Regions from separate parts of the Streptomyces sp. NPDC058579 genome, predicted to be linked through region 3. Evidence: riboswitches for the same ligand, from Rfam matches in the RefSeq annotation. Region 3 holds a riboswitch; each other region holds the start of a gene.
The links. A riboswitch is a leader RNA that binds a small molecule or an ion and turns the genes downstream of it on or off. The one in region 3 is predicted to bind cobalamin.
Positions count from the first base shown of each region.

Region 1: it holds a riboswitch for cobalamin, as region 3 does, so the genes downstream of both, cobN (cobaltochelatase subunit CobN) here and ACFWRO_RS04975 (prenyltransferase/squalene oxidase repeat-containing protein) in region 3, are expected to answer to the same signal.
Region 2: it holds a riboswitch for cobalamin, as region 3 does, so the genes downstream of both, ACFWRO_RS25050 (cobalamin biosynthesis protein) here and ACFWRO_RS04975 (prenyltransferase/squalene oxidase repeat-containing protein) in region 3, are expected to answer to the same signal.

Region 1 is NZ_JBHXPI010000001.1:248,948-254,330, forward strand. It holds gene cobN (cobaltochelatase subunit CobN) at 1-3,352, opposite strand, end outside; cobalamin riboswitch at 3,389-3,528, opposite strand; gene ACFWRO_RS01205 (cobalamin biosynthesis protein CobG) at 3,572-4,891, shown strand; gene ACFWRO_RS01210 (precorrin-8X methylmutase) at 4,906-5,383, shown strand, end outside.
Region 2 is NZ_JBHXPI010000026.1:16,843-22,225, reverse strand. It holds gene ACFWRO_RS25065 (alpha/beta hydrolase) at 1-996, opposite strand, end outside; gene ACFWRO_RS25060 (anion permease) at 1,371-2,636, shown strand; gene ACFWRO_RS25055 (hypothetical protein) at 2,649-2,870, shown strand; cobalamin riboswitch at 2,995-3,140, shown strand; gene ACFWRO_RS25050 (cobalamin biosynthesis protein) at 3,172-4,149, shown strand; gene ACFWRO_RS25045 (cobyric acid synthase) at 4,146-5,383, shown strand, end outside.
Region 3 is NZ_JBHXPI010000002.1:464,490-469,872, reverse strand. It holds gene meaB (methylmalonyl Co-A mutase-associated GTPase MeaB) at 1-651, shown strand, start outside; gene ACFWRO_RS04980 (hypothetical protein) at 713-2,125, opposite strand; cobalamin riboswitch at 2,263-2,339, opposite strand; cobalamin riboswitch at 2,459-2,597, shown strand; gene ACFWRO_RS04975 (prenyltransferase/squalene oxidase repeat-containing protein) at 2,764-5,383, shown strand, end outside.

The sequences.
Region 1 (5,383 bases), on a different contig from region 3:
GGTAGTCGACCGTCGCCGCCAGCTCGAACGCGCCCTTGTAGCCGTGGCGGCGCATCGCCTCGATCCACTTCGGGTTGACCACGCGGGCCCGGAAGACCCGCGAGGTCTCCTCGACCAGCGTCCGCGTGCGGACCGTCTCCGGGCGGGTGGAGTCGCCGATGTACGCCTCCGGGGCCGTGCCCGTCAGCGCGCGGACGGTCGCGACCATGCCGCCGTGGTACTGGAAGTAGTCGTCGGAGTCGGCGATGTCGTGCTCGCGCGTGTCCGTGTTCTTCGCGGCGACCGCAATCCGCTTGTACGCCGTCTCCATCTCCACGCGCGCCGGGCGGCCTTCGAGGCCACGGCCGTACGCGTAGCCGCCCCACACCGTGTACACCTCGGCGAGGTCCGCGTCCGTCCGCCAGTCGCGCGAGTCGATCAGCTGGAGGATGCCCGCGCCGTACGTGCCGGGGCGCGAGCCGAAGATCCGGGTGGTCGCGCGCCGCTCGTCGCCGTGCTCGGCGAGGTCCGCCTGCGCGTGCGCCCGTACGTAGTTGTCCTCGGCCGGCTCGTCGAGCCCGGCCGCCAGCCGTACGGCGTCGTCGAGAAGGCCGATGACGTGCGGGAACGCGTCCCGGAAGAAGCCCGAGATGCGCAGCGTGACGTCGACGCGCGGGCGGCCCAGCTCGGCGAGCGGGATGGCCTCCAGGCCGTTCACCCGGCGCGAGGCGTCGTCCCAGGTCGGGCGGACGCCGAGCAGCGCGAGCGCCTCCGCCACGTCGTCGCCGGCCGTGCGCATCGCGCTCGTACCCCACAAGGAGAGGCCGACGGAGGTCGGCCACTCGCCGTTGTCGGAGCGGTAGCGCTCCAGGAGCGAGTCGGCGAGCGCCTGGCCGGTCTCCCACGCGAGACGGGAGGGGACGGCCTTGGGGTCGACGGAGTAGAAGTTCCGGCCGGTCGGGAGCACGTTGACCAGGCCCCGGAGGGGCGAGCCCGAGGGGCCGGCGGGCACGAAGCCGCCGTTCAACGCGTGGACGGCGTGGGTGAGTTCGTCGGTCGTGGCGGCCAGGCGCGGGACGACCTGCTCGCACGCGAAGCGGAGGACCGCGGCGACATCGGGGCCGTGCGCGGCGGCGACCGACGCGACCGCGTCCACCGACCAGTCCGCCGACTCCATCGCCTCGACCAGCTCGCGCGCCGTCGCCTCCGCCTCGTCGGCGGTGGTCCGGGTCGCGGCCGACTCGTCCAGGCCGAGCGCCTCGCGGAGACCCGGCAGGGCCTGCGTACCGCCCCAGATCTGGCGGGCGCGCAGGATCGAGAGCACGAGGTTGACCCGCTCGGGGCCGGTCGGCGCCCCGCCGAGCACGTGCAGACCGTCGCGGATCTGCGCGTCCTTGACCTCGCAGAGCCAGCCGTCCACGTGCAGCAGGAAGTCGTCGAAGCCGTCGTCCTCCGGGCGGTCCTCCATCCCCAGGTCGTGGTCGAGCTTCGCCGCCTGGATCAGCGTCCAGATCTGCGCCCGGATCGCGGGCAGCTTGGAGGGGTCCATGGAGGAGATCTGCGCGTACTCGTCGAGCAGCTGCTCCAGGCGCGCGATGTCGCCGTACGAGTCGGCGCGGGCCATCGGCGGCACCAGGTGGTCGACGAGCGTGGCGTGCACGCGCCGCTTGGCCTGCGTGCCCTCGCCCGGGTCGTTGACCAGGAACGGGTAGATCAGCGGGATGTCGCCGAGCGCCGCGTCCGGGCCGCACGCGGCCGACAGGCCCGCGTTCTTGCCCGGCAGCCACTCCAGGTTGCCGTGCTTGCCGAGGTGGACCATCGCGTCCGCCCCGAAGCCCCCGTCCTCGGCGCGCGCCGCGATCCAGCGGTAGGCGGCCAAGTAGTGGTGGGACGGCGGGAGATCGGGGTCGTGGTAGATCGCGATCGGGTTCTCGCCGAAGCCGCGCGGCGGCTGGATGAGGATCAGCAGGTTCCCGCGCCGCAGCGCGGCGAGGACGATGTCGCCCTCCGGGTTGCGGGACCGGTCGAGGAACATCTCGCCGGGCGCCGGGCCCCAGTGCTCCTCGACGCCCTCGCGCAGCTCGGCCGGGAGGGTCGCGTACCAGCGCTTGTAGTCGGCCGCCGGGATGCGGACGGGGTTGCGGGCCAGCTGCTCCTCGGTCAGCCAGTCCTGGTCGTGGCCGCCGGCCTCGATCAGGGCGTAGATCAGCTCGTCGCCGTCGCCGGAGACCAGGCCCGGGATCTCGGCCTCGGCCCCGAAGTCGTACCCCTCGGCGATCAGCCGCCGCAGGAGGGCGACGGCGGAGGCGGGGGTGTCCAGGCCGACCGCGTTGCCGATCCGGGAGTGCTTCGTCGGGTACGCGGAGAGGACGAGCGCGAGCTTCTTCTCGGCGTTCGGGATGTGCCGCAGCCGGGCGTGGCGCACGGCGATCCCGGCGACGCGGGCGGCGCGCTCGGTGTCGGCGACGTACGCCGGGAGACCGTCCTCGTCGATCTCCTTGAAGGAGAACGGGACGGTGATCAGGCGGCCGTCGAACTCGGGCACGGCGATCTGGCTGGCAGCGTCCAGCGGCGAGAGACCCTCGTCGCTCTCCTCCCAGGCCGCGCGCGAACCGGTCAGGCAGAGCGCCTGCAGGATCGGTACGTCGAGGGCGGCGAGCGCGCCCGCGTCCCAGGCGTCCTCGTCGCCGCCGGCCTGCGCCTCGGCGGGCTTGGTGCCACCGGCGGCGAGGACCGTGGTGACGATCGCGTCGGCGCGCTTGAGCGTCTCGATCAGCTCGGGCTCGGGGGCGCGCAGGGAGGCGACGTAGAGCGGCAGGGCGCGGGCGCCGGCGTCCTCGATCGCCTCGCAGAGGGAGTCGACGAAGGCGGTGTTGCCGCTCATGTGGTGGGCGCGGTAGTACAGCACGGCGACGGTCGGGCCGTCGGTCGTCCGGGGCTTGCGCTCCAGCGGCCCCCAGGTCGGCGCGGCGGCCGGGGCCTCGAAGCCGTGGCCGGTCAGCAGCACGGTGTCGGAGAGGAACCGGGCGAGCTGCTCCAGGTTGGCCGGGCCGCCGTGCGCCAGGTAGGCGTGGGCCTCGGTGGCCACGCCGACGGGGACGGTGGAGGTCTCCATGAGCTGGGCGTCGGGGGCCTGTTCGCCGGAGAGCACGACCAGCGGCTTTCCGGCGGCGCGCAGCGCGTCGAGGCCGTCCTCCCAGGCCCGCAGCCCGCCGAGGAGCCGGACGAGCACGAGGTCGGCGCCGTCGAGGAGCCCGGGCAGGTCGTCCAGGGTCAGCCGGGAGGGGTTGGCGAACCGGTACTCGACCGGACGGCCGGCCGCGCGGGCGCTGAGCAGGTCGGTGTCGGAGTGCGACAGCAACAGAATTCGCATGCGTGCGCAGGCCTTCCTCGGGGTTGTCCGCGCCCCGGGTGGTCGTGTGGACGGCAGGAGTTCCTGACTCACCGGGCCCCTTCCGGGACCCGGCTCACAGTGGCGGGACCGCGCCGGATTCTCACCGGGCTTCCTCCCCGGGGTCCTGGGACCCCATGCCGATCTGCATAGTAGATCGTGCCTCTTCGGGGCCGGGTCTTGCCCGCCGGCGACGTGGGTATGCTCGCCGCCATGCCGCCCACCCCACCCACAACACCCAAGCCGGGCGAACCGCCCGTACGGGACCGTGGTGACGCCTGCCCCGGGGCGCTTCGGCTGCATGCCGCCGACGACGGGCGGCTCGCTCGACTTCGGCTGCCCGCAGGGGTGTTGACGGCACGTCAGGTACTCGTACTGGCATCGGTGGCGGAGGAGCTCGGCGACGGGCGGGTCAGTGTCACGTCGCGGGGGAACGTGGAGCTGCGCGGGCTCGGTGAGGGGTGCGGGGGCGAGCTGGCCGGGCGGCTCTCGGACGCCGGGCTGCTGCCCTCCCAGACCCATGAGCGGGTCCGGAACATCGTGGCCTCCCCGGCGGCCGGGCTCGACGGACTCGGCCACGGTGACGTGCAGTTGTGGGCCCGCGAGCTGGACGCGCTGCTGTGCGCGCGGCCGTGGACGGCGGCCCTGTCCGGCCGGTTCCTCTTCGTCCTGGACGACGGGCGGGGCGATGTGGCGGGGCTCGGCGGGGATGTGACGTTGGTCGCAGGACGGGGTTCGGTACGGGTACGGGTGGGCCGGCGGGACTTCCTGGTCCCCGCCGCCGACGCGCCCCGGGCCGCGCTCGCCGCCGCCGGGGCCTTCCTGGACGCCGCCCGCACAGCCGGGAACGGTGCCTGGCGGGTGCGGGAGCTGCCCGAGGGGCACGAGCCGGATCTGGCGGGCGCCCTCGCGGGGGCCGGGATCGCGGCGGAGGCTGTACCGGCATCGGAGCCCGTGTCGGCATCGGAGACCGTATCTGCGACCGCACCGCCACCCGCTGCCCCGCACGCTCCCGGGCTCCTCGGTGCGCACGCCCTGCACGTCCTCGCGCCCCTCGGGCGGCTGACCGCCGCCCAGCTGCGGGCGCTCGCCGCGAGCGGCGGCGAGGTGCGGCTCACCCCCTGGCGCGGGGCCGTCGTCACCGGCTTCGCCGACCGGACCGCCGTCGCGAGCCGGCTGCGCGAGCTCGACGCGTACGGGCTCATCACCGACCCCCGCTCCCCCTGGGCGGGCGTCGGCGCCTGCACCGGGCTTCCCGGCTGCGCCAAGTCCCTCGCCGATGTCCGCGCGGACGCCGTCCCGGGCGACGCCGTCCCGGACGCCGTTCCTGGCCTCCGCGGGCTGCTCCCCGTCCACTTCTCCGGGTGCGAGCGGCGCTGCGGCCACCCGCAGGCCCCCGCGTGGGTCGACGTCGTCGCCACCGGCGAGGGCGCGTACCTCGTCGATGGGCGCCCCACCCTCCGTACCGACCTCCCCGAAGCCGTCGCGGCGGCCCGCGTCCCCTCAGCAACCACGAGATGAGCGAGAGCACCAGGATGTTCGACTACGAGAAGGACGGCGCGGAGATCTACCGCCGGTCCTTTGCCACGATCCGCGCCGAGGCGGACCTCGGGGGGCTGCCCGCCGACGTCGCCCAGGTCGCCGTCCGCATGATCCACGCCTGCGGCATGACCGACCTCGTCCGAGACATCGCGCACTCCCCGCAGGTCGTCTCCCGCGCCCGCGCCGCCCTGCGCGCCGGGGCGCCGATCCTGTGCGACGCGCAGATGGTCGCCAGCGGCGTCACCCGCAAGCGGCTGCCCGCCGACAACGAGGTCGTCTGCACGCTCTCCGACCCGTCCGTGCCCGCGCTCGCCGCCGAACTCGGCACCACCCGCAGCGCCGCCGCCCTCGAACTCTGGCGCGACCGCCTCGAAGGCTCCGTCGTCGCCATCGGCAACGCGCCCACCGCGCTCTTCCACCTCCTGGAGATGGTCGCCAAGGGGGCGGGGAAACCCGCCGCCGTCCTCGGCA
Region 2 (5,383 bases), on a different contig from region 3:
GAGGGAGGGTTCCCAGGGGGCGATCGTGTCGCCGGGGCCGTGCAGGACGAGCGTCGGTACGCGCAGGGCGGCCGGGTCGGCGACTTCCGGGAGCCGGTCGCCGTGGGGCCAGCCCCGGCCGGTCGCGGCGCGCACGGCGAGCGGGAGCAGCGGTCCAGGGACGCCCCGGGCGGCGGCGAGGTTGCGCAGGGTGGCCTCCCGGTCGAGGACCGGGGAGTCCAGGACGAGGCCGCGGATGACGTCCCGTACGCCGGATTCGGCGGCGGCGTGCAGGGCCATCGTGGCGCCGGTCCCCCAGCCGTGCAGGACGACGTGCTCGGCGCCCCGGCGGACGGCGTAGCGGACGGCCGCGTCGACGTCGCGCCACTCGGAGTCGCCGAGGTGGCCGAGGCCGTCCGGGGACTGCGGCGCGCCCTCGTCGCCCCGGTAGGAGAGGCAGAGGACGGGGATCTGCCGGCGGGAGAGGAAGGGGACGAGGTTCAGGGGGTGCCGGCGGGTGGTGCCGATGCCGTGCAGGGCGATGACCCAGGTGGAGCGCGGCCCGGGGACGAGCCAGGCGGGGAGGGAGCCGAGTTCGCCGGGGATCTCGACGTCCTCCTGGGCCACGCCGAGGGCGGTCTCCGGGGTGCCGCTGTGCAGCTCGGGCGTGAGCCGGACCCGGGCGCCGGGGCCCAGGTCGCCGTGCTCGACGCGTTCCAGGCGCCGTACGACGGTGTCGGCGGTGTGCGGCACGCGGTCGAGGACCGGGCCCACGACCGCGTGGACGCCGGGGCCCTCGATCCCGTACGTACCGGGGCGCAGGGAGGCGAGGCTGCGGGTCAGGGTGACCTGGCCGGGGCCCGTGGCGTGCACGGTGAGCCGGGGGTCGCCGGGCAGGGGCCGTCCTGACGTCGCCTTCAGGGCGATGTCACCGGCGTACCGACCGGCCGCGAGCGCGGCCGCACCGGCACCGAGCAGAGTGGTGACGGCCGCTGCCGTCGCTGTAGCGGGGCGCACGGTCCCAGTGTCGACACGTCGGGCCGGGGCTGCCACCGGACGAACCCGCCCGTGGCGGTCCCCTGTGAGAGTGACGTGGATCTCGTTGCGGGTCCCTCGGCGGGATGACGACCCTCCGGGCCCGTCCACGGGCTGACACGGGCGAGGGTGGGCGAAGCGGGCGATGTCCCCTGTTTCCGGTGACGGCACGGATTACCCGGGGTCGCACGGCGCTCACATCGTGGACAGAGCGTTCACGCAAGGCCCCTCGGCGGCTCAAGCGGAATGGCTGGAACCCGATTTGGGACACCACAACGCCCGGCCCAGTTCACCTTCCGTTCACTCAGGTTGCCTACGTTCGTCCAGCCACTGACGTCAAACGATTGCCTGGGTAAATGGAACACATCACGCTGCTGCTCGCGATTGTGGTCGTGACAGCTCTCGTGTTCGATTTCACGAACGGTTTCCACGACACCGCCAACGCGATGGCGACGACCATCTCGACCGGTGCCCTCAAGCCCAAGACCGCGGTGGCCATGTCCGCCGTGCTCAACCTGGTCGGTGCCTTCCTGTCCGTCGAGGTCGCCAAGACGATCTCCGGCGGGATCATCAACGAACAGGGCATTCGTACTGAAGTGATCTTCGCGGCGCTCGTCGGCGCCATCCTCTGGAATCTGCTGACCTGGCTCCTGGGTCTGCCGTCCAGCTCCTCCCACGCACTCTTCGGCGGACTGATCGGCGCGGCCGTGATGTCGGCCGGCTGGTCGGCCGTCAACGGCTCGACCGTGGTCAGCAAGGTCCTGATCCCCGCGATCGCCGCGCCGCTCGTCGCCGGCCTCGCCGCGATGGCGGCCACCAAGCTGACGTACAAGCTCGGCTCCAAGACGGAGACGAAGGCCACCGCAAAGGGCTTCCGGGCCGGCCAGATCGCCTCCGCCGGTCTCGTCTCCCTCGCCCACGGCACCAACGACGCGCAGAAGACGATGGGTGTCATCACCCTCGCCCTGGTCACCGGCGGCGTCCTCGCCCCCGGCTCCAACCCCCCGATGTGGGTCGTCGTCTCCGCCGGTATCGCCATCGCGCTCGGCACCTACCTCGGCGGCTGGCGCATCATCCGCACCATGGGCAAGGGCCTCACCGACCTCCAGCCGCAGCAGGGCTTCGCCGCCCAGACCAGCGCGGCCACGGTCATCCTGGCCTCGTCCAACCTGGGCTTCTCGCTCTCCACCACGCAGTCCTGCTCCGGCGCCGTGATGGGCGCGGGCCTCGGCCGCAAGGGCGGTGTCGTCCGCTGGTCGACCGCCACCCGGATGTTCGTCGCCTGGGGTCTGACCCTGCCCGCCGCGGGCCTGGTCGGCGCCGGCGCCGAGTTCCTCACCAAGCAGGGCCCCTGGGGCGTCGCCGTCGTCGCGGTCCTCCTGGTCGCCGGCTCGGCGGTCATCTGGGCGCTCTCCCGCCGCAAGCCGGTCGACCACCACAACGTCACGGCCGACGAGATCGACGGCGAGCCCGCGGGCGTCGTGACCACCGCCATCGCGGCCGTCACCCCGCCGGCCCCCGCCGGTTCCTTCGCCACCGTCGCGGACGACGACCTCAAGACCACCATCCCCTCGCCGGCCCCCACGGACCCGGCAGCCCCCGCCGCCTCGGCCGCGGTGTAAGGAACCAACGACATGAAGATCGACTGGGCAGCTCTCGGCTCCGTCTTCGGAGTCAGCCTCGTGGCGACCGTCGCCCTCGTGGGCCTCTTCACCCTCGGCATCATCGGCCTCTCCAAGCAGGAGCAGGCCGCGGCCCAGGGCGGCTCCGCGGCCATGGCGCGCACCGGCGCGTACGCCTGCTTCGCGCTCTGCGCGGCGGCCGTCGCGTACGGCATCTATCTGATCGTCGTCTGACGACGATCCCGCTCCGCCGGCCGGGCGGGTCGCACCTTCGGGTGCGGCCCGCCCGGTCGTCGTTTCACCGGGTCCGTGTGGTGCTTCGCACAGTGTCCCGCCGCAGGTCAAGCGTGAGTTGACGGGTGTTCGCACACGTGGTGGACTTCCGGGGCCATTACGGCGGCAAACAGAGGAAGCCCGGTGCGAATCCGGCGCGGTCCCGCCACTGTGACCGGGGAGTCGCTCCCCCGGGAGCCAGGAACTCTCGCCGCCGGTCACGTCGAGCCAGGGCGCGGACCCTGAGTGAGGACACAGCGCCATGCCCGGCCGCAGTGCTGCCCCAGGTGTATTCGCTTACGGCGCGGCCGCCGGCCTTGCCGCCGATCTGATCGTCGGCGACCCCCGCCGCGGCCACCCGGTCGCCGCGTTCGGGCGCGCCGCAGGGGCCGTCGAGAAGCTGCTCTGGCGCGACCACCGCGGGTGGGGCGCGCTGCACACCGCCGTCTGTGTCACGGGCGCCGCGGGCGCCGCCGCGCTGGCCGCCCGTACCGTACGTGACCACCCCCGGGCCTCCGCCGCGCTGACCGCCGCCGCCGTGTGGGCCGTCGTCGGCGGGACGACCCTGGGCCGGGAGGCCCGCGCGATCGGCGGGGCGCTCGCCGCCGGCGACCTGGACGTGGCCCGGGAGCGGCTCCCCCATCTCTGCGGGCGCGATCCGCAGTCCCTGGACGGTCCGGCAATGGCCCGCGCGGTCGTGGAGTCCGTCGCCGAGAACACCTCCGACGCCGTCGTAGGGGCCCTGGTCTGGGGCGCGGTCGCGGGCGTACCGGGCCTGGTCGGCTTCCGGGCGGTGAACACCCTGGACGCCATGGTCGGCCACCGGTCGGCACGGTACCGGCGGTTCGGCTGGGCCTCGGCCCGGCTCGACGACGTGGCCGGCTGGCCGGGCGCCCGGCTGACCGCCGCGCTGGCGACGGTGGCCGGGGGCGATCCGCGGGGGGCGGTACGCGCCTGGAAGGCGGACGCGGCGAAGCACCCGAGCCCCAACGCCGGCCCGGTGGAGGCCTCCTTCGCGGGGGCGCTCGGGGTACGGCTCGGCGGGACGCTGTCGTACGGCGGCCGGGTCGAGCACCGGCCCGTACTGAACGGGGAGGGACGGGCCGTGGAGGTCGCGGACATCGAACGGGCGGTCCGGCTCTCGCGCCGGGTGACGGGGCTTACGCTCGCCGTCTGTGTGGGCGGACGGATCGTGGCGGGCGCGCTGAAGGCGCGTGCGGTGAAGCGGAGGACGATATGAGGGGCGGCGGGCTGCTGGTCGCCGGGACCACGTCCGACGCGGGCAAGAGCGTCGTCACGGCGGGCATCTGCCGCTGGCTGGTCCGGCAGGGCGTGAAGGTCGCCCCGTTCAAGGGCCAGAACATGTCCCTGAACTCCTTCGTGACCCGGGAGGGCGCGGAGATCGGCCGGGCACAGGCCATGCAGGCCCAGGCGGCCCGGGTCGAGCCGACCGCGCTGATGAACCCGGTCCTCCTGAAGCCGGGCAGCGACCGCTCCAGCCAGGTCGTCCTGATGGGCAAGCCGGTGGGCGAGTTGAGCGCGCGCGGCTACCACGGGGGGCGGCAGAAGGAGCTCTTCGAGCCGGTGATGGCGTGCCTGGAGGAGCTGCGGGGCACGTATGACGCCGTGATCTGCGAGGGGGCGGGCAGTCCGGCCGAGATCAACCTGCGCCGGACCGACATCGTGAACATGGGCATCGCGCGGGCCGCGCGGCTGCCGGTGCTCGTGGTCGGGGACATCGACCGGGGCGGGGTGTTCGCCCAGTTCTTCGGCACGACGGCGCTGCTCGCGCCGGAGGACCAGGAGCTGATCGCGGGCTATCTCGTGAACAAGTTCCGCGGCGACGTGACCCTGCTCGAGCCGGGGCTCGACATGCTGCTGGGGCTGACCGGGCGGCGTACGTACGGTGTCCTGCCGTACGCGCACGGGCTCGGCATCGACGAGGAGGACGGACTGCGGGTCTCCCTGCGGGGCGCGGTCCGCGAGTCGGTCGTCGCGCCGCCGGTCGGCTCGGACGTGCTGCGGGTCGCCGTGTGCGCCGTACCGCTGATGTCGAACTTCACGGACGTGGACGCGCTGGCGGCCGAACCGGGCGTCGTCGTGCGGTTCGTGGACCGGGCCGAGGAGCTGGTCGACGCGGACCTGGTGATCGTGCCGGGCACCCGGGGCACGGTGAAGGCCCTCGCGTGGCTGCGCGAACGCGGGCTCGCGGACGCGTTGGCCCGGCGCGCGGCGGAGGGCCGGCCGGTGCTCGGCATCTGCGGCGGCTTCCAGGCGCTCGGGGAGCGGATCGAGGACGAGGTCGAGTCGAAGGCCGGCACGGTCGACGGGCTCGGGCTGCTGCCGGTACGGGTCCGGTTCGCGGCCGAGAAGACGCTCGCGCGGCCGGTCGGCGAGGCGCTCGGTGAGCGGGTGGAGGGGTACGAGATCCACCACGGGGTCGCGGAGGTCCTTGGCGGGGACCCGTTCCTGGA
Region 3 (5,383 bases):
GCCTTCGTCCGGCCCTCGCCCACGGCGGGGACGCTGGGCGGGGTCGCCAAGGCGACGCGCGAGTCGATCATCGTGATGGAGGCCGCGGGTTACGACGTGGTCCTCGTCGAGACCGTCGGTGTCGGTCAGTCCGAGACCGCCGTGGCCGAGATGGTCGACTCGTTCCTGCTGCTCACCCTGGCGCGGACGGGCGACCAGCTGCAGGGCATCAAGAAGGGCGTCCTGGAGCTGGCCGACGTGATCGCCGTCAACAAGGCGGACGGGCCGCACGAACGCGACGCCCGCGCCGCCGCCCGCGAACTGTCGGGCGCGCTCCGGCTGATGCACGCCGCGGACGCCGCGTGGACGCCACCGGTCCTGCACTGCAGCGCCCGCGAGTCGACGGGGCTCGACACCGTCTGGCACCGGCTCGAACAGCACCGCACCCTGCTCGACTCGACCGGCCGGCTCGCCGCCCGGCGCAGGGACCAGCAGGTCGACTGGGCCTGGACGATGGTCAGGGACGAGCTGCTCGGCCGCCTGCACGCCCACCCTTCCGTCCGCGCGGTGGCACCCGACGTCGAACGGCAGCTGAGGGACGGCGTGTTGACGGCGACCACGGCCGCGGAGCGGCTGCTCCGGGCGTTCGAGGAGCCGACGGACACACAGTAGGGCTGATGGCCGGCTGGGGCCCGGGAGGAGAACTCCCGGGCCCCAGGCCGTTCATGGAACCTCAGACGCCCCAGCGCAGGGCGATCGTGTCGCCCACGTTGATCACCTTGGCGCGGTCGGCGCCCGCGAAGGCGGAGCCGTCGACGCTCACCTTCCAGGTGCTGCCCCCGCCGTTGGCCTTGCCGTTGACGGCGGTGATGGTGCCGCTGCCCGCCGAGGGCGTCACGCTCGTGACGCAGCCGGCCGGAGCGGCGGCGCCGATCGCCGCATCGAGCACGGCGCCGAGCGTGGTCGTCGCCCCGGTGGGCGTGAGGGAGACCGAGCACACCTTCAGGCTCCCCGCCCCGTCGTCGACCGTGAGGGCCAGCTTGGTGGCCGTACCCGCGGTGAACGAGGACTGCGCGACCCACTGCGGCGCGCCCGGGGTGACGGGGACGGGCGGGGCCGCCGTGAAGCCGCCGCCTGCGACGGCGCGCAGCGCGTCGATGGAGGAGTACGCGGACGGAGTGGTGTCGGCGGGCTTGTACTTGAAGCCGCCGCCCGGGTTGAACTGGTTGGCGATGAGGAAGTCCACCGGCGTCTTGCCCGCGGAGGTGAGGAAGTCGCCCGTCTGCGGGTTGATGCCGCAGGCGTTCAGGCCCGAGACGCCCCAGCCGTTGGAGTTGGTGTTCACCCCGTAGAGGGAGGTGAACGCACCGGAGTTGAGGACGAGCTTGGACTTCAGGAAGTTCTTCGCCTGCACGATGTCCGGGTCGGTGTTCGGGACGCCCGACACGCACAGCGCGGCCATCGCGGCCCCGGTCATGTCGATGTCGCCGGGCTGGTTGAGCGCGGTGGGGTTGCCCTCGGCCTTGCTGAACGTCCAGCCGCCGTCCACGTGTTGGTTGGCCCGGATGCGGGTCACGAGCGAGTCGGTCAGCGCCTGGGGGACGCGGGCGGTGCCCGCCTGCGTCTTGGCGCCGCCGAGTGCGAGAGCCGCGAAGACGGTCCCGTTGAAGTTGCCCGAGGGTCCGAAGTAGCCCGGCTCGGCCGTCTGCCAGTAGCCGTAGACGTTCGCTATGAGGTTGCGGGAGGCGGAGACCCGGGCCGGGTCGATGCCGGCGGCGTACGCGTTGAGGGTGCCGCGCTCGTAGTCGGTGACGACCGGCGTGGCCGAGGGCCAGCCGGACGTGGACAGCAGATTGCGGTAGACGGTTCTCGCGTTCTTCGTCGTGTCACCGCCCGGCGCGACGTCGACGACGGCCGTACCGGCGGCGGCGAACGCGCTGAACGCCCACTCGTTGGACAGTCCGGAGCCGGCGTACGAACCGTCCGCGGCCTGCAGGGACTTGAGATACGCCACACCGTTCGTCTTGGAGGTGGCGATCTGTGCGGGGCTCGAGGTCGCGAAGGCGGGCAGGGTGGTCAGCGCGAAGGCGCCGAGCGCGGCGGGCAGGGCGAGCGCGAGACGGCGCTGCGAGCGGGGACGGGGCATGGACTGCTCCTGGGTCGGGGGACGCCGACCGGTCCCGGAGCCGTACCGCGCCGTGCGTGGGCACGGCCGGGGAACGGGATTCGCCGGGGGCCGCCGTCCGGAACGCGTGGTCGACTTCCTGAACTTGCTCGCCCCATGGGCATTCGGGCTCGGGAACCGGTCTCGGCCGTCCCATACCGCTGCGCGTCAGCCCCGGCTTCTCACCGGGTTCCCCCATGTGGCAGCCCTGGACGCTACCCCAGGGGTCAGCAGTGCGCCAGCGACCCTCGGAGGGGGACGGGCGACGCGGTCCTCCAGGGCTGCCGATGAGAGCCACGCCACCTTGACGGCCCGCCCGAATCCGTGTTCCATTCCGGCTGATAAGCACTCAGCTCCAGGGGAAGCCGGTCGAATTCCGGCGCTGACCCGCAACCGTAGGCCCGGCTCACATCCCGGGCGAGCCGGATTGCCTGGGGTGAAAGTCAGTTGAGCGAGGAACGCCGTCGCGGACTACGGCGTGGTCGACACCGCCCCTTGGTGCCTGCGCACCGGGGCGTACCGCCACGTGCGCAGCCGTCCGGCAGGGACGAGGGGCCACGGTGGTGACCGCACAGCGGGCGAGACGATGGACGGGGTCCGGTCGACGGCCCCTGTCGTTGGTGACGGCGTTCCTCCTGGCTCTCGCCGCCGCCGTGGGCTTCCTCTCGCTGCCGAACTCCGCGAGCGCCGACCCGATCGAGGACTGCACGGCCACCACCGGCGCTGTCGTGGCCGTGGACTTCGGCCCCTTCGGCGGCACCGTGGAACGCGGCTGCGACACCAGCCCCTCCACCGGCTACGAACTCCTCCGGGACGCCGGGTTCACCACGAAGGGCACCGAGCACGACGGCCCGGCGTTCATCTGCCGGATCGGGTACGGACCCTTCAACTCCGGTACGGAGTACCCCACCCCGGACAAGGAGGCGTGCGTCCTCACGCCACAGGCGACCGCGTACTGGTCGTACTGGATCGCCTCCCCGGGCCAGAAGAACTGGTCGTACAGCCCGCTCGGCGCGATGGCCCGCACGCTGAAGCCGGGTGACGTGGACGCCTGGGTCTACGGCGGCACCGACGTCGGCGGCACCACCGGCCGGCCCACCTTCACCCCCGACGACGTCCGGGCCGGCGGGGGCACGACTCCGGAGCCCACCGAGACGACGAACCCGCCCGTTCCGCCGGGTGACGTGGACGTGGCCGCCGCCACCGGGTGGATCAACGGGCGCCTCACGGACGGCGAACGGGTCGTCGACGAGGGCGCCGAGACCGCGAACCACATGCTCACCGCCGAGGCCGCCCTCGCGCTCGCGGCGGCCGACCGGGAGAGCCCGGTCGCGCGCAAGGCCGCGGCGTTCCTGGCCACTCCCGCGCAGACAGACGCGTACGCCTACCCGAACGGCACCGACCAGGCCCCTGACGCCACCGCGGCGGCCCGCCTCGCGCTCGTCGCCGAGGCGACCGGGCTCGACCCGCGCGACTTCGGCGGTCACGACCTGCTCGGCGACCTCATGACGTACGTCTGCCCCAGCGGCCTGGAGGCGCCCGAACCGGTGCCGGGCTGCTTCACCAAGGGCGACTTCCGGACCGCCTTCCAGTCCGAGGGCCAGGCGCTTGCCGTCATCGCCCTGCTCAACGGCGGGGTGACGCCCCCGGCCGACGCGGTCAGCCGGCTCACGGTCCTCCAGTGCGAGGACGGCGGGTTCAGCACGATCTTCATCAGGGCCGGTGACTGGTGCGACAGCGACGCCAGTTCGACCGGACTGATCACGCTGGCCCTGAAGCTGGCGGGCGGTCACGACGCGACGGTCGCCAAGGGCCGGGAGTGGCTGAAGAAGTCCCAGCTCCCGACGGGCGGCTGGCCCGCGGCCTCGTACATGACCGTCGGCAGCGCGCACCCCACCGCCTGGGCGGCCCAGGCCCTGCGCGCCTTCGGCGACACCGCCCAGGCGGACGCGGGCGTCTCGTGGCTCTCCCGGCAGCAACTGCCGGACGGGGCCTTCGCCTTCGAGGAAGGCGCGACCGACCCGCTGCTCTTCGCGACGGCATCGGCGGCGATCGCGGGGGCGAAGACGGACTTGGTGGCGGTGACGACGAAGACGGCGACGCCTACGCCTACTCCGACACCCACGCCTACGCCGACCCCGACGCCCACTCCGACGCCGACACCCACTCCCACGCCCACCCCCGCGCCGGGTGACGGGCCGGACCTGCGGAAGGGCACGGCGTACCTCACCGGCCCCGCCCGCCTCCTCCAGGGCCGCTACTACGAGAACGCCCCCGGCAGCGGCTTCGCCGACTTCGGCCTGACGATCGACGGCGCGTACGCCCTCGCCGCCACGGGCGAGGACAACGCGGCCCTGCGCGCGATCGTCGACTTCCTGGACAAGGGCGGCAAGGACGGCACCGGCCGGACCGTGCACGACTGGACCAAGATCGGTACCAAGTACGCGGGCGGCGGCTCCATCGGCAAGGCGGCGCTCCTGGCCGAGACCGTCGGCCGCGACCCGCGCGCCTTCGGCGGCAAGGACCTGATCGCCGCGCTCGCCACGGCGGTCTGCCCCGCCAAGACCCCGGCACCGGACCGCTCCTGCGCCGCCAAGGGCGCCTACACCAACGCCACGTCCGTCTTCTCCCAGTCCCTGGGCGTCATCGCCCAGATCCGGGCCGGCGAGGCGGCCGCGGCGGCCGAACCCGTCGCGTACCTGAAGAGCCTTCAGGAGCCGTCGGGCGCCTGGCCGAGCCTGATCGGGGAGCCGAGCCAGGCCGAGGTGGACTCCACCGCGATGGCCGTCATGGCCCTCGACCTCCTCCCGGACGCCGCCTCGCAGGCGGCCGTTGACAAGGCGCTGGCCTGGCTGGCCGGCCAGCAGAAGGAGGACGGCGGCTTCCCCGGCGCCTCCGGCAACTCCGTGAACTCTGCGGCGCTCGCGGTCCAGGGCATGTCCCTCGACGCCGACGCGTACAAGGCGCCGATCGCGAAGGCGCGGAAGTTCCTGGCCTCGCAGCAGAACGCCGACGGCGGTTTCAACGTGGCCAAGGGCGGCCAGGCCGGCTCGGACGTCCGCGCCTCGACCCAGGCGGTGGGCGGTACGACCGGCATCTCCTTCGGCCTGCTCAGCCGCAGTCTGGACGGTACGACCCCGCAGCCCGAGCCGACCCCGACGAAGACCACGCCGACGGGGAACCCCACGGACGATCCGACGGACGACCCGACGGGCAACCCCACCGGCAACCCCACCGCCA